Regions from separate parts of the Gordonia sp. CPCC 205515 genome, predicted to be linked through region 3. Evidence: riboswitches for the same ligand, from Rfam matches in the RefSeq annotation. Region 3 holds a riboswitch; each other region holds the start of a gene.
What was found. A riboswitch is a leader RNA that binds a small molecule or an ion and turns the genes downstream of it on or off. The one in region 3 is predicted to bind thiamine pyrophosphate.
Positions count from the first base shown of each region.

Region 1 (4,508 bases), on a different contig from region 3:
CGCCGCCGATCTGGCCGTGTTCTCCGCGCAGAGCGCCGTGATCGACCTGGTGCTGTCGGCGACCACTGAACTGTTCGAGGTGGGCGGATCGTCGGCAGTGACCGAACGATTCCGCCTGGATCGATTGTGGCGCAATGCCCGCACCCTCGGGTCGCACAATCCGGTGATCTACCGGCAGACCATCGTCGGCAACTACCTGCTCAACCAAGTCGCACCCAGTGACTGGGCGCTGAACAACTGGGCAGACGTGCAGAACCTCGCCGATGCCAAGCATTCTGGGAGCAACTGATGACAAACCGTCTCTTCTTCAACGCCTTCGTCATGAACACCACCAGTCATATCCACCACGGCCAGTGGCGTCGACCCGATGCGCGGCAAAGCGACTTCAACGACGTTCAGACCTGGATCGGTCTGGCGAAGACATTGGAGGCGGCCAAGTTCGACTCGATGTTCTTCGCCGACGTCTCCGGCCTGTACGGAGATTCCGACGCCGACTACTCGGTGTATGTGCGGGAAGGCCTGCAGATCCCCAGCAATGATCCGACGGTTCTGGTGTCGGCGCTGGCCACGCACACCTCCGATATCGGTCTCGCGGTGACCTCCAATGTCTTTCAACAGCACCCCACCAACTTTGCCCGGCAGATCGCCACGCTCGATCACATGAGCAACGGACGGGCCGCGTGGAACATCGTGACCGGCACGCAGGACAACGGCTACCGCAACTTCGGCTACCGCGCGCTGGAGGATCACGACGAGCGGTACCGCTGGGCGGAGGAGTACGTGGAGGTCGCCTACAAACTGTGGGAGGGCTCCTGGGACGAGGGTGCGTTGCTGCGCGACAAGGACGGCAGCCTGCACGCCGATCCGGACAAGGTCCACAAGATCTTTCACGTCGGCGAGCGGTATTCCGTCGAAGGTCCGTTCCTGCCGTCGCCGTCCCCGCAACGGACCCCGCTGCTGTTCCAGGCCGGATCATCGGGTGCGGGAAGGACGTTTGCGGCCCGCAACGCCGAAGCGGTGTTCCTGGTGGCACCCACCCCGCAGATCGCCGAACGCCAGATCCAGGAGACCCGCGCGCTCGCAGTCGCCGCCGGCCGCGACCCGAAAGACGTTACCTTCCATCAGGGTTTGAGCTTCGTGATCGGCGCAACCGAGCGGGAGGCGCAGGAGAAGTTCGCGTACTACCAACAGTTCGTGAGTACCGACGGCTATGCCGCGCATACGGCGATCGTCGACCCGGATGGCCGGATCTATCCCAGCGACACTCCGCTTTCGGCTATCCAGACCAACACCGCCCACGGCTTCCTCGACCACCTGCGCCAGCACATCACCGACCGCGAGCCGACCGTCGCCGACCTGCAGATCCAACGCCTGCGCGACGCCGTCGTCGTCGGCACCCCCGAGCAGATTGCTGATCACCTCGAGGCATGGCAGGCCGCCGGCGTCGACGGCATCAACGTGATCAACTGGGTGATCCCGGGATCGTTCGAGGAGTTCGCCGACTACGTCCTACCCGTGCTGCGGGAACGGGGCCTGGCGCAGTCCGAGTATGCCGAAGGCACACTGCGGCGCAAGCTGTTCGGGTCGGACCGGTTGAGTGCCCGACATCCGGCCGCAGCGTTCCGCGGGGCGTTCGGTGCAGCGGCGTCCCGACCGCGCGCTGAGTCAGCACCCCTCCCCACCGCCCCCATCGCTCGTTGAGCAGGCCGCCGACGAAGGAGGCGACCGTGTCGAAACGTCTTCACCAGGCGAGCCGACGCCCCACCCGTTCGTTGAGCACGTCGCCTACCCGCTGGATGAGCGCGACGCCCCACCCGCTCGTTGAGCGCGACACCTCACCCGCTGGTTGAGTCCGTCGCGCTACCCGCTCGTTGAGCGCGACACCTCACCCGCTCGTTGAGCGCGACGTGCGAGCGAAGCGAGCCCGACGCTGGTCGAAACGAGAATCTGAGCGGTACAGGTAGTTTCGTCGGATACGCCCGCTGGTAGGTGTCACAAGATGAGGAACGCGTGTCTTCCCGCTTGTGCGTTATCGGCGGTGAACCCCGGTCAGCGGGTAGGTGTCGGTCAGTCCGTTCTCGTTGACCAGCGTGATCGTGGTGAACTCGCCCTTCTTCACCTTCGACAGTCGGACAGTCACCGGCTGCACAGCGATCGGTCCATCAGCGCAATTGGGTACGCAGGTCTTGCGGTGCTCGACCCCTGTCCCCTCGGCGCGGGCGGCCTGCCAGCTTGACCAGGAGATGTCGGACACGATGATCCCGGCGTCGCCGCAGTAGATCGAGTTGATCATGCGAGGCTTGACGTAGCTGGTGCCGGCGCAGTCGTTGATAACCGTCGGCTTGGGAGTGGCTCCGGCCGGGCCTGCCGTCGGGAGGATGATTCCAGCGACGAGCGCAACGAGAGCGAGAAGGAGGCGTGCGGGGCGGGCGATTGAGTGCATGTAGACAGTATTGCGCTTCGCACCGACAAGCGAGGGCTGATGCTGTGTTGCTTCATCGCTGCAGGTGTCCGCCCATTTGTGGTGTGGGTTGACCGCGTCGACAGGCGAACCGGATGACGTCGAGCACCTCCTGCTCGGTGCGCGAGCCGAGCTTGCCTCGCGGAACGAAACCGGCCAGAGTGGTGTCCGACACGGGGTGCCGGTACCGGCCGGCTGAGATGAGACCCGTCGAACCTGCTCCGGTTAGTACCGGCGAAGGGATGGTCCGATGTGTGCTGCTGCCATTGCCGAGAGAGTCGTCCTGGTGACCGGGGGTGGTCGGGGGCTCGGTGTCCATCTCGTCCGCGCTATTGCGGCGGAGGGTGCCCGCGTTGTCATCAACTACCGCCGAAGTGCCGACGCGGCTCGTTCGCTTGCTGACGAGATCGGTTCCAGCGCAATCAGCGTCGAAGCCGACATCACTGACAGGAGTGCCGTCGAGGCAATGATCGGCGCTGCGGCAGAACATTTCGGCTCGCCGGTGACAGCGGTGGTGAACAACGCGCTGCCCGACTACTCGTTCAACGGCGACGACCGCTCGCACGCCGACGACCTGACGTGGGCCGAGCTCGACACCCAACTGCACGGAATCGTCGGCGGTGCCCTCAACACCATTCAATCCGCGCTACCCGGGATGCGCGCCGCGGGAGGCGGTCGGGTCATCAACATCGGCACCAACCTCGTGCAGAATCCCGTTGTCCCCTATCACGATTACACCGCCGCGAAAGCGGCCTTGCTGGCGCTGACCAGAACCCTGTCCCACGACCTCGGGCCCGACGGCATCACCGTGAACATGGTCTCGGGTGGACTTCTGCGGACCACCGACGCCAGCGCCGCGACTCCCGAGGTCGTGTTCGACGCGATAGCGGCATCCACCCCGCTGCGGTCGGTGACGACACCCGCCGAGTTTGCCGATGCGGTGCTGTTCTTCCTGTCCCCGTGGTCGCGGGCGGTGACGGGGCAGAACCTCGTCGTCGACGGCGGGTTGGTCAAGAACTGACCGCAGTCGTCATCTGGCGCTGGGGTAACGATCTTCTCCGCCACTCACAGCAGTCCCCACCGCCCGTTGAGCTCAACCAGCGGGCGGGGGTTCCTACCGCTCACTCGCGTCCCGGCGAGGGAGATCTGCCCTGACGAGCCCATGCCTCAGCCATCCACCAACGGCTGCAGAAAGTCTCCGGTGACGCGCACCGCCGGCGCCGACGATCCGCCACCGACGACGAGCGTGGCGAACGCCAGATCGCCGACGATGCCGGCGAACCAGCCGTGCGGATTCGTGTTGTCTCCGTACTCGGCGGTACCGGTCTTGCCGCCCAAGCCCGGTATGTCACGCAGCGCGGTGGCCGTACCGGAGGTGACGGTCTGCCGCATCATCGCCCCGAGTTGTCGCGTAACTTCGGTGGGAATCCGTTGTAGTGCAGTATTTGCGGAGGTTTGCTTGCCGACAATGAGCGTCGGGGTGATCGTCGCACCGCGGGCGAGGCTCGCCTCGGCGACGGCCAGGCCGAACGGGCTCACCGCTACTGTGCCCTGGCCGATCCCGTTCTCCACCCGGAGGGCAGGCGAGGAGGCGTCGGAGACCGTGCCGGTGACCGTGGTGACGCCGGGGATCACGTAGTCCACCCCGATGCCGAATTGTCGTGCCGTCGTGGGCAACGCGTCGGCGGGTAACCGGTTCGCCAGCGCACCCATGGTGGTGTTGCAGGACTGCGCGAAGGCGGTGGCCAGCGGCACCGTGCCGAGGTCGAAGTCGTTCTCGTTGGGGATGGTTCGGCCCTCGACGGTTGTGCGCCCGGGGCAGGGGAGTCGCGTGTCCGACTCGACGACTCCGGATTCCAGCCCGGCCGCGGTGGTGATGGTCTTGAACGTGGAGCCCGGTGGGTACAGACCGGACAGCGCGATGGCACCCGACCGGTCGGCCGCGCTGTTCTGTGCCACCGCCACGATCTGACCGGTCGACGGCGCGATCGCGACCACCACTGCGGGACGACGCTCGGTGTCGACGGCGCGCTGTGCGTGGCTCTGG
Region 1 covers NZ_JBCLVJ010000004.1:86,730-91,237, forward strand. Annotated here, with positions in the region: gene AAFP30_RS05645 (acyl-CoA dehydrogenase family protein) at 1-289, shown strand, start outside; gene AAFP30_RS05650 (NtaA/DmoA family FMN-dependent monooxygenase) at 289-1,701, shown strand; gene AAFP30_RS05655 (hypothetical protein) at 2,030-2,443, opposite strand; gene AAFP30_RS05660 (hypothetical protein) at 2,496-2,636, opposite strand; TPP riboswitch at 2,626-2,721, shown strand; gene AAFP30_RS05665 (3-oxoacyl-ACP reductase) at 2,712-3,482, shown strand; gene AAFP30_RS05670 (penicillin-binding transpeptidase domain-containing protein) at 3,629-4,508, opposite strand, start outside.
Region 1: another riboswitch for thiamine pyrophosphate. It lies ahead of AAFP30_RS05665 (3-oxoacyl-ACP reductase); the one in region 3 lies ahead of thiO (glycine oxidase ThiO).

Region 2 (4,508 bases), on a different contig from region 3:
GTCCATGCACCGTTGGCGGTCGACGACCTGACGCCCGCGTTGAACACCCTGGGACTCGGCGAGGCCAGCGTCGTCGCCAGCCGCGCGACCTCCCGTGGGGACTACCTCCGACGCCCCGACCTCGGCCGACTCCCCGACGATCTGTCCGCGCTGCCGCGCTCCGACGCCGACGTCGGAATCGTTGTTGCCGATGGTCTTTCGGCTACCGCGGTGGACGACCATGCGGTCGGACTGGTGACCGCGCTGGTCGAGACGCTGGCCTCCGAGTTCACCATCGCCGCACCGGTGATCGCCACCAACGCCCGGGTGGCGCTGGGCGACCACATCGGCGAGGCACTCGGCGTCGAGATCCTGGTGATGATCATCGGCGAACGCCCCGGGCTCTCGGTCGCCGACAGTCTCGGCATCTACCTCACCTACCGACCCCGTCCGGGCCGTCGGGATTCCGAACGCAACTGCATCTCGAACATCCACCCACCGGATGGGCTCGGCTATGCCGACGCCGCCCGCATCGTCCGCGGATTGATCAGTGGTGCACGGAAACTCGGCGCATCCGGGGTGGCCTTGAAGGACACGTCGGCGGCGGATGCCGATACGGCCGGCCAGACCCCCGTCGTCGACCAGGGTTCCGCATAGAACGAATGGTCAGGACGCCTCGACGCCCGCCCGCCAGTACGCCTGCGACTTGATGGCGTTCTTCGGCAGTCGGTAGTCGTTCTTGAACGACGCGGTGATCGCGCGGGTGCTCGCGCCGTCGAGTGCGACCCACCCGAAGTGATCGGCGGCGTCGAAGGCGGCCGCCTGGACTGCCTCGACCATGGCCGCCCCGTCGCGTTCACGGTGGACCCAGTTGATGGTGTCGGAGTCGCGCAGTCGGATCGGCAGGGACTTGTCGGATTCGTGCGCGTACTCGAACCACACGGTGGCCGGCACGTCGGCGTCGACCGAAGCCGACAGCGCGTCGAGGATCGAGTTGACCGCGGGCAGCGCCGCCGGGTCGCCGGCGATGATCCAGCCCTTGGGGGCAGGCTCCGGGATGGCGAACTTGGACCCGAGGAAGGAGGCACCGATGGTGTCGCCGGGTTCGGCGTTCAGCGCCCATCGGGTGGCGGCACCCTCGTGGATGGCGAACTCGATGTCGAAGGAGTCGGTGGTCGGGTCCGGGTCGACGAGGGTGTAGCCGCGCTGGTGCAGCTTGCCGTGCTTGTTCTCAAACCACAGCCGCACCCACATGGTCGGGTGCACGGGACGGTCGCCGAGCAGTCCCCCGCCGGTGAAGCCGAGGCGGATGTACTCGTCGGTGACCTTCTCGCTCCGGGTCACCGTGAACTGGTACTCGTCGGCGCCCCAGAGCTTCATGATCACGCCCTGGATTCCGCGCCCCTTGGGCTTGGTCGTCGACTCAGCCATGGCTCGGCCTTCCCCTCGAACAGCAATTTGTCTCAGGGTAGCCTACGCTTAGTCAGCGCTGGCGCCGGCAGTGCGCCAGATCACGCAACCGGCGCGAGCGCCACGAGCCCGGGGTGTGCGTCGACGTAGCTCTTGGTGAAGGTACACACCGGACGCAGCGTGGCGTTTTGATCCTTCACGTACTGGATCGCGCCGCGGGTCAGACGAGTGCCGAGTCCGTGACCACTGTATTCGTCGTAGAGCACGGTGTGTAGGACCGTGATCGTCTTCTGCCCGTCGATGACGTCGGTCTGATAGCCGAGGACGCCGACGAGGTCGCCGGCCACCCAGAGCTCGAACCGTTCACGGTCCGGGTTGTGCACCACCTGGGATATCTGCTGCAGGATGGATTGCGCAGACTGCGGTGGTCGATGTCGATGTTTCCGTTGCATGGCGTCCCCTCCAGCAGGCTCGTCTCGTCACAGCATTCAGCCCCGGGGCTCCCCATCCCATCGGCGAATGCAGGCCACTGTTGTGACCCCGGTCACACGATAGCCTACGGTGCCGTAATGTGCGCGGGCATCGGTTCGCTACGCGAAGAAGCCCCGGTTTCGCGACGGCTTGCACGGTGGAGCGATCGGCCTAGTAGGGTGTGCAGTGCCCCACAGCCGGGGGCATCGACAAATCCATATCTGCGGGGGCTCCCACGATCACCGGGGGCTGAGATGGCGACAGGCGGTCGCCGACCGCCTGAACCTGTCCGGGTAATGCCGGCGTAGGGAGCCACTCATGGGGACACCTGTATCCACATCTGCCACTTCGATCACCACCGGACCGATCGAGGGCAGCGGCAAGCACTATCGCGAGCTCGACCATCTCCGCATTCCCGTTCGACGCATCGGGCTCACCAACGGTGAGCACCTCGACGTCTACGACACCTCCGGGCCCTACACCGATGCCGACGCGGTCATCGATGTCGAGCGCGGGTTGGCGCCGACGCGCGACTCGTGGCACCGGCCGGAGCCGGTGAACGGCGCATCCACTCAACTCGCCTGGGCACGTGCGGGCATCACCACCGACGAGATGCGGTTCATCGCCGCCCGTGAAGGCGTCGACGAAGACCTCGTGCGCACCGAGGTCGCGGCCGGTCGCGCGGTCATCCCGGCCAATCATCGACACCCCGAGTCGGAGCCGATGATCATCGGAAAAGCGTTCGCGGTCAAGGTGAATGCGAATATCGGCAACTCTGCGGTCACCAGCTCGGTCGCCGAGGAGGTGGAGAAAATGGTGTGGGCAACGCGGTGGGGTGCCGACACCATCATGGATCTGTCCACGGGCAAGGACATTCACCTGACGCGCGAATGGATCATGCGGAACTCACCGGTCCCGGTCGGGACGGTGCCGATCTATCAGGCGCTGGAGAAGGTCAACGGCGATCCGACGAAGCTGACGTGGGAGATCTACCGCGACACCGTGATCGAGCAGGCCGAGCAGGGCGTCGACTACATGACGGTGCACGCCGGAGTGCTGCTGCGCTACGTACCACTCACGGCGCGCCGGGTGACCGGCATCGTGTCGCGCGGCGGTTCGATCATGGCCGCCTGGTGCCTGGCGCACCATCAGGAGTCGTTCCTGTACACACACTTCGACGAACTCTGCGAGATCTTCGCCCGCTACGACATCACGTTCTCCCTCGGCGACGGCCTGCGCCCCGGCTCCATCGCCGACGCCAACGACGAGGCCCAGTTCGCCGAATTGCGCACCCTCGGTGAGCTCACCACCATCGCGAAATCGCATGGGGTGCAGGTGATGATCGAGGGTCCCGGGCACGTGCCGATGCACAAGATCGCGGAGAACGTCCGCCTCGAGGAGGAGCTCTGCGAGGAGGCACCGTTCTACACCCTCGGGCCGCTCGCCACCGACATCGCACCCGCCTACGACCACATCACCTCGGCGATCGGCGCGGCGATGATCGCGCAGGCCGGCACCGCGATGCTCTGCTACGTCACTCCCAAGGAGCACCTCGGACTGCCCAACCGCGACGACGTGAAGGTCGGGGTGATCACCTACAAGATCGCCGCGCATTCCGCCGATCTCGCCAAGGGACATCCGGGCGCACAGGAGCGCGACGACGCATTGTCCAAGGCGCGCTTCGAGTTCCGCTGGACCGACCAGTTCAACCTGGCACTCGATCCGGACACCGCACGCGAGTACCACGACGAGACGCTGCCGGCGGAACCGGCCAAGACAGCACATTTCTGTTCGATGTGCGGCCCCAAGTTCTGCTCGATGCGCATCTCGGCGGACGTCCGCGCCTACGCCGAGGAGCACGGACTGGTCACCGCCGAGGACATCGACCGCAAGATCACCGCGGAAATGGACCGCAAGTCAGCGGAGTTCGCCGAAGCGGGGAACCGCGTGTATCTACCCCTGGAGACCGCCAGATGACCGACGACCTCGGATTGCCCACCGCCGCACGGGGAGTCACCCCCATCCGGGTGATGACCATCGCCGGCTCCGATTCCGGTGGCGGCGCGGGCATCCAGGCCGACCTCCGCACATTCGCGCTCCTGGGTCTGCACGGCACGGTGGCCGTCACCGCCGTGACCGTGCAGAACTCGCTGGGGGTCAGCGGCTTTCAGCCGATCGATCCAGCGATCGTGGCCGCCCAGATGACCAGCGTGGTATCCGACATCGGGATCGGTGCGGCCAAGACCGGCATGCTCACCAACGCCGAGATCATCGAATCGGTGGCCGACACCTGCGTCGAACTCGGCATCGGCGGCGACGGGCCGATCCCGCTCGTCGTCGATCCCGTGTGCGCCTCCATGCACGGCGACGCACTACTGGCCGCCGAGGCGTTGGACACGTTGCGGGACAGACTGATTCCACTGGCCACCGTCGTCACCCCCAACCTCGACGAGGTGCGTCTGATCACCGGGATCGACGTCGTCGACGCCGACACCCAGCAGGCCGCGGCGCGCGCACTGCATGAACTCGGGGCGACGTGGGCGCTGGTCAAGGGCGGGCATCTGCGCTCCAGCGATCACAGTCCGGATCTCCTGTTCGACGGCAACAGTTTTCACGAGTTCGACCACCAACGCATCGACACCACCCAC
Region 2 covers NZ_JBCLVJ010000007.1:254,344-258,851, forward strand. Annotated here, with positions in the region: gene eutC (ethanolamine ammonia-lyase subunit EutC) at 1-636, shown strand, start outside; gene AAFP30_RS10315 (siderophore-interacting protein) at 646-1,410, opposite strand; gene AAFP30_RS10320 (GNAT family N-acetyltransferase) at 1,491-1,841, opposite strand; TPP riboswitch at 2,074-2,187, shown strand; gene thiC (phosphomethylpyrimidine synthase ThiC) at 2,179-3,837, shown strand; gene thiD (bifunctional hydroxymethylpyrimidine kinase/phosphomethylpyrimidine kinase) at 3,834-4,508, shown strand, end outside.
Region 2: another riboswitch for thiamine pyrophosphate. It lies ahead of thiC (phosphomethylpyrimidine synthase ThiC); the one in region 3 lies ahead of thiO (glycine oxidase ThiO).

Region 3 (4,508 bases):
CCGGAACGACTGAGTCGCACGATTGAGCGCGGTCCGCATCGACGACACGTCGCCCGTCATCTCGGACCCCTTCCTGCGCGCGACGCCCTCACGTCACCGGCGTCCACCGGCGTCGCCGTCACTTTTCTCCTACCTTCTCTGTCGCCCTGGTCGACTCACAACGTTTCAGCGGAACGCCTATCTCCAACCCTAACGCTGACTCGCGTGCTGCGGCCCGACATGCGAGGTCGTGTTCCGCCGGTCGTGTCCGAAGCGACGGACACGTGAACTCCGCCTCGTTCACTGGCCAGTGTCGTAGCTCTCACATACCGTGGTTGACGACGACGGGAGACGGTGTGCGCGGTGACGGCGACGGCTGGGTGATCGATCCGGATGGTTCACGCTATTGGGGACGGCACGGCGCCGCAGGCTTGTTGCTGCGCACGCCGCTGCCCGAGGGCGGCTTCGCCGTGCTGCTGCAGCACCGCGCGGTGTGGTCGCACCAGGGCGGAACCTGGGGGCTGCCCGGCGGCGCCCGCGATTCCCACGAGAGCGCCATCGACACCGCAGTCCGTGAGGCCGACGAGGAAGCCGGCATCGGCAGCGCCGACCTGCGAGTCCTCGCCGCCCTGGTCACCCACCAGGCGCCCAGCGGCTGGACCTATACAACGGTGATCGCCGAGGTCGACGAACCGGTGCACACCGTCGCCAACTTCGAATCCGCGGAGCTGCGGTGGGTGGCCGAGGTCGAGGTCACCACGTTGCCGTTGCATCCCGCGTTCTACCAGGCGTGGTCGGGCCTGCGGGAACGGATTGCGTCGCTGGATCTGCAGCGCTGAGCCGTTCGGTCATGCCGCGCCGTCGAGCAGGCGATTGGCCCCGGCGATCAGGGCGTTGAAGTTCGCCTCGTCTCGGGTGTCGCCGGTGCCGCACGCCCAGCACTGCCGGTCGTCGTTCTCGCACAGCAGGTACGTGGTGATCGCGCCGTCGACCTCACGCTGATGGAAGCGGACGATCTGCACCGGGGCGCCGAGGTCGTAGAGGATCGAGGTCATCGCGCCGATCGGCCCGGTCGACTGTGCCTGCAGGGACATGATCCGGTCCGCGTAAGCGATGGTGGCGCGGCAGGTGACCATGTCCGCATGCGTGGGTTCCATGCTCCACGCGCCCAGGCGAATGCAGCCGGTCGGTGCGTATTCGTCGGTGAATCCCTGTGGGCTCATGCCGAATGCCTCCTCACGCAATCCCCGGGGAAGGGTGTCGCAAGGCCAGGATTGCCGAGCAAGATGAAGGGTGTGCATCTCAAGAGTGTCGTTTCGGTCGAGGATCGATGACCGACGAGAAGAGCACGACGACCCCGCAGCGGGGGGTCGGTCAGATCAGACCCCGCTGCGGCGGGCTACGAGAATGCTCTTGCGGTACGACATGATGGCGACCACCTTAACCCCACGCGTGCGGTGCTGACAATCCACTTTTCAGGTCCGCGGCCGCGGCGCGTGGGTCGTCGGCGCCGGTGATCGCGCGCACCACCACCACCCGATCCGCCCCCGCTTCGGTCACTTCGGGCAGCCGGTCGGCGTCCACGCCGCCGATCGCGAACCACGGAGTGGCGGTGTCGAGCGCGGTGGCCGCGCGCACGAGGTCGAGTCCGGGGGCGTGGCGGCCGGGTTTGGTGGGCGTCGGCCAGCACGGGCCGACGCAGAAATAGTCGACCGATTCGTTGGCGGCCGCCGCCTGCACCTGCGCTTCGTCGTGGGTGGACAACCCGATGAGCACGTCCGGTCCGACGATCGCTCGGGCCAGGGTCGGCGGTAGATCGCCCTGTCCGACATGCAGCACGTCGGCCTGCGCCAGGGTGGCGATGTCGGCGCGGTCGTTGACCGACAACAATGCGCCCGCCGAGCGGGTCAGGTCGCGCAGATCACGCAGGATGGCCAGCTCCTCGCCGGCCTCGAGAACCCCGAACGCCGATTCGCCTGCCGACCCTTTGTCGCGCAACTGCACGATGTCGACGCCGCCGGCGAGCGCCGCCGCCACGAACTCGAGCAGGTCGCCGCGGTCGCGCCGCGCGTCGGTGCACAGATACAGGCGCGCCGCTGCCAGCCGATCGAGGCGTGCGGTCCGGGTGGAAGCGGTGGGGGCGGAATCGGTCACGGACTCGAAGGTAGGCTGGGGCGCACACACACGGGAGTCCGGGGTCGCCGGGCTGAGAGTGCGGGACGTCCCCCGCTGACCGTTAGACCTGATCCGGGTAATGCCGGCGAAGGAAGGATGATTGGTGCAACCTCTACCGTCTCGCATCGAGACCCTCACCGTGGTCGGCGGTGGCGTGATCGGCCTGACCTGTGCGCTCGCCGCCGCCGATGCCGGATTCTCCGTGCGGGTGCTCGACGCCGGGATCGGGCAGCGCGCTGCCTGGGTGGCCGCCGGGATGCTCGGCTCGCTGGGCGAAGGCCACCCCGGTGAAGAGCAGCTGTTGGAGATGTCGGCGTCGTCGGCCCGACGATGGCCGGATCTGGTGGCGCGCCTGGGGGATCCGACGGTCATGGCGGCCGCCGACTCGCTCTTCGTCGCTGCCACCGCCGCCGACGCCGAACGCCTGCGCACCCTCGCCGACTTCGTGTGGGCCCGCCAACCCCGCGCCCACGATGATCTCGCGCCCGTCACCCCGGCCGACCTCCGACGACTCGAACCCGCCCTCACCTCCCGGGTGCACGGCGGGTTCCGGGCGGTCGGCGAGGGGGCGGTCGACAACCGGGCACTGCTCGGCCGACTGCGCGACGCGGTGGTCGCGGCGGGCGGGGAGATCCACGACCGGCACGTCGAGGATCTCGCCGACCTCGACGGCGACCAGGTCCTCGTCGCGGCAGGGCTCGGCACCCGAAACCTGCTCCCGGACATCGCTGTACACGCCGTCAAGGGGGAGGTGCTGCGGCTGCGGGCGACCCGATGGTCGGTGCCGCCACCGACCCACGTGGTGCGCGCCCGGATGCACGGACGGTCGGTGTACCTGGTTCCCCGCGCCGACGGAATCGTCGTCGGTGCAACGCAATACGAACCATTCGACGAGGCATCGCGGGAGCCGGAGGTGGGTGGGGTCGCCGATCTGCTGACCGACGCCACCGACCTGATGCCCGGTCTGCGGACCTACGAACTCGTCGAGGTCGGTGCGGGGTTGCGTCCGGTCAGCCCCGACGGCCTGCCCGTCATCGCCCGCGTCGACGAGCGGGTCCTGGTGGCGACCGGCCACGGACGCAACGGAATCCTGTTGGCGCCCTATACCGCCGACCGGGTGATGGCATTGCTCGACACCGTATCGGGAGACGTCACCAGCGCAGCGGGAAAGAAGAACTCATGCTGAACATCGTCGTCAACGGGGATGCCACCGACGTGGCGGCCGAATCGTCGGTGGCCGACCTCATCACGATCCTGGGTCTGCCCGACCGGGGGATAGCGGTCGCCGTCGACGGTGAGGTGGTGCCCCGTGGGGAGTGGGACCGATTGCTGGGTAACAACTCTGCGGTCGAGATCGTGACGGCGGTGCAAGGTGGATAGCGCGGTCGGAACGATCGTCGACGACCCGCTGCGTATCGCGGACCGGGAGTTGACGTCCCGGTTGATCATGGGCACCGGTGGGGCGGCGAACCTCGCGGTCCTCGAACGCGCACTCGTCGCCTCGGGCACCGAACTGACCACGGTCGCGTTGCGACGGGTGAGCCCCGAATCCCGCACCGGCATGGTCGATCTGCTGCGGCGCCTGGGCATCGCGATCCTGCCGAACACCGCAGGCTGCCACACCACCGCCGAAGCGGTCCTCACCGCGCAACTCGCCCGCGAGGCCGTCGAAACCCATTGGGTCAAACTGGAAGTCGTCGCCGACGAGCGAACACTGCTCCCGGACCCGATCGAATTGCTCGACGCCGCACGCGCATTGGTCGACGACGGATTCGCGGTGCTGGCCTACACCAACGACGACCCCGTCCTCGCCGCGCGGCTGCAGGATCTCGGCGTCGCCGCCGTGATGCCACTCGGCTCGCCGATCGGTACCGGGCTCGGCATCGCCAACCCGCACAACATCGAGATGATCGTCGCCGCGGCAGAGGTGCCCGTCGTCCTCGACGCCGGGATCGGCACCGCCAGCGATGCCGCGCTGGCGATGGAGTTGGGCTGCGACGCGGTTCTGCTCGCCTCCGCGGTGACCCGCGCCGACGACCCCGAACGCATGGCGGCCGCGATGCGGCAGGCGGTCATCGCCGGTCGGCTCGCCGCCGGAGCCGGACGCATTCCCAAACGGTTCTGGGCGCAGGCGTCGTCACCGGCGCGGTAGCGGTCGGCGGCGGTGGTCGGGGCGGGACGCTATCGTCGAGTTCATGCTGGCCGTCGCGAATCTCACCAAGGACTTCGGGCAGGTGCGTGCTGTCGACAACCTGACCTTCACCGTGCAACCCGGCCGGGTGACCGGATTCCTCGGACCGAACGGGGCCGGCAAGTCGACGACGATGCGCATGATGCTCGGCCTCGACAACCCC
Region 3 covers NZ_JBCLVJ010000005.1:89,946-94,453, forward strand. Annotated here, with positions in the region: gene AAFP30_RS07765 (hypothetical protein) at 1-60, opposite strand, end outside; gene AAFP30_RS07770 (NUDIX hydrolase) at 336-818, shown strand; gene AAFP30_RS07775 (hypothetical protein) at 828-1,202, opposite strand; gene thiE (thiamine phosphate synthase) at 1,420-2,133, opposite strand; TPP riboswitch at 2,154-2,265, shown strand; gene thiO (glycine oxidase ThiO) at 2,258-3,340, shown strand; gene thiS (sulfur carrier protein ThiS) at 3,337-3,534, shown strand; gene AAFP30_RS07795 (thiazole synthase) at 3,602-4,306, shown strand; gene AAFP30_RS07800 (ABC transporter ATP-binding protein) at 4,350-4,508, shown strand, end outside.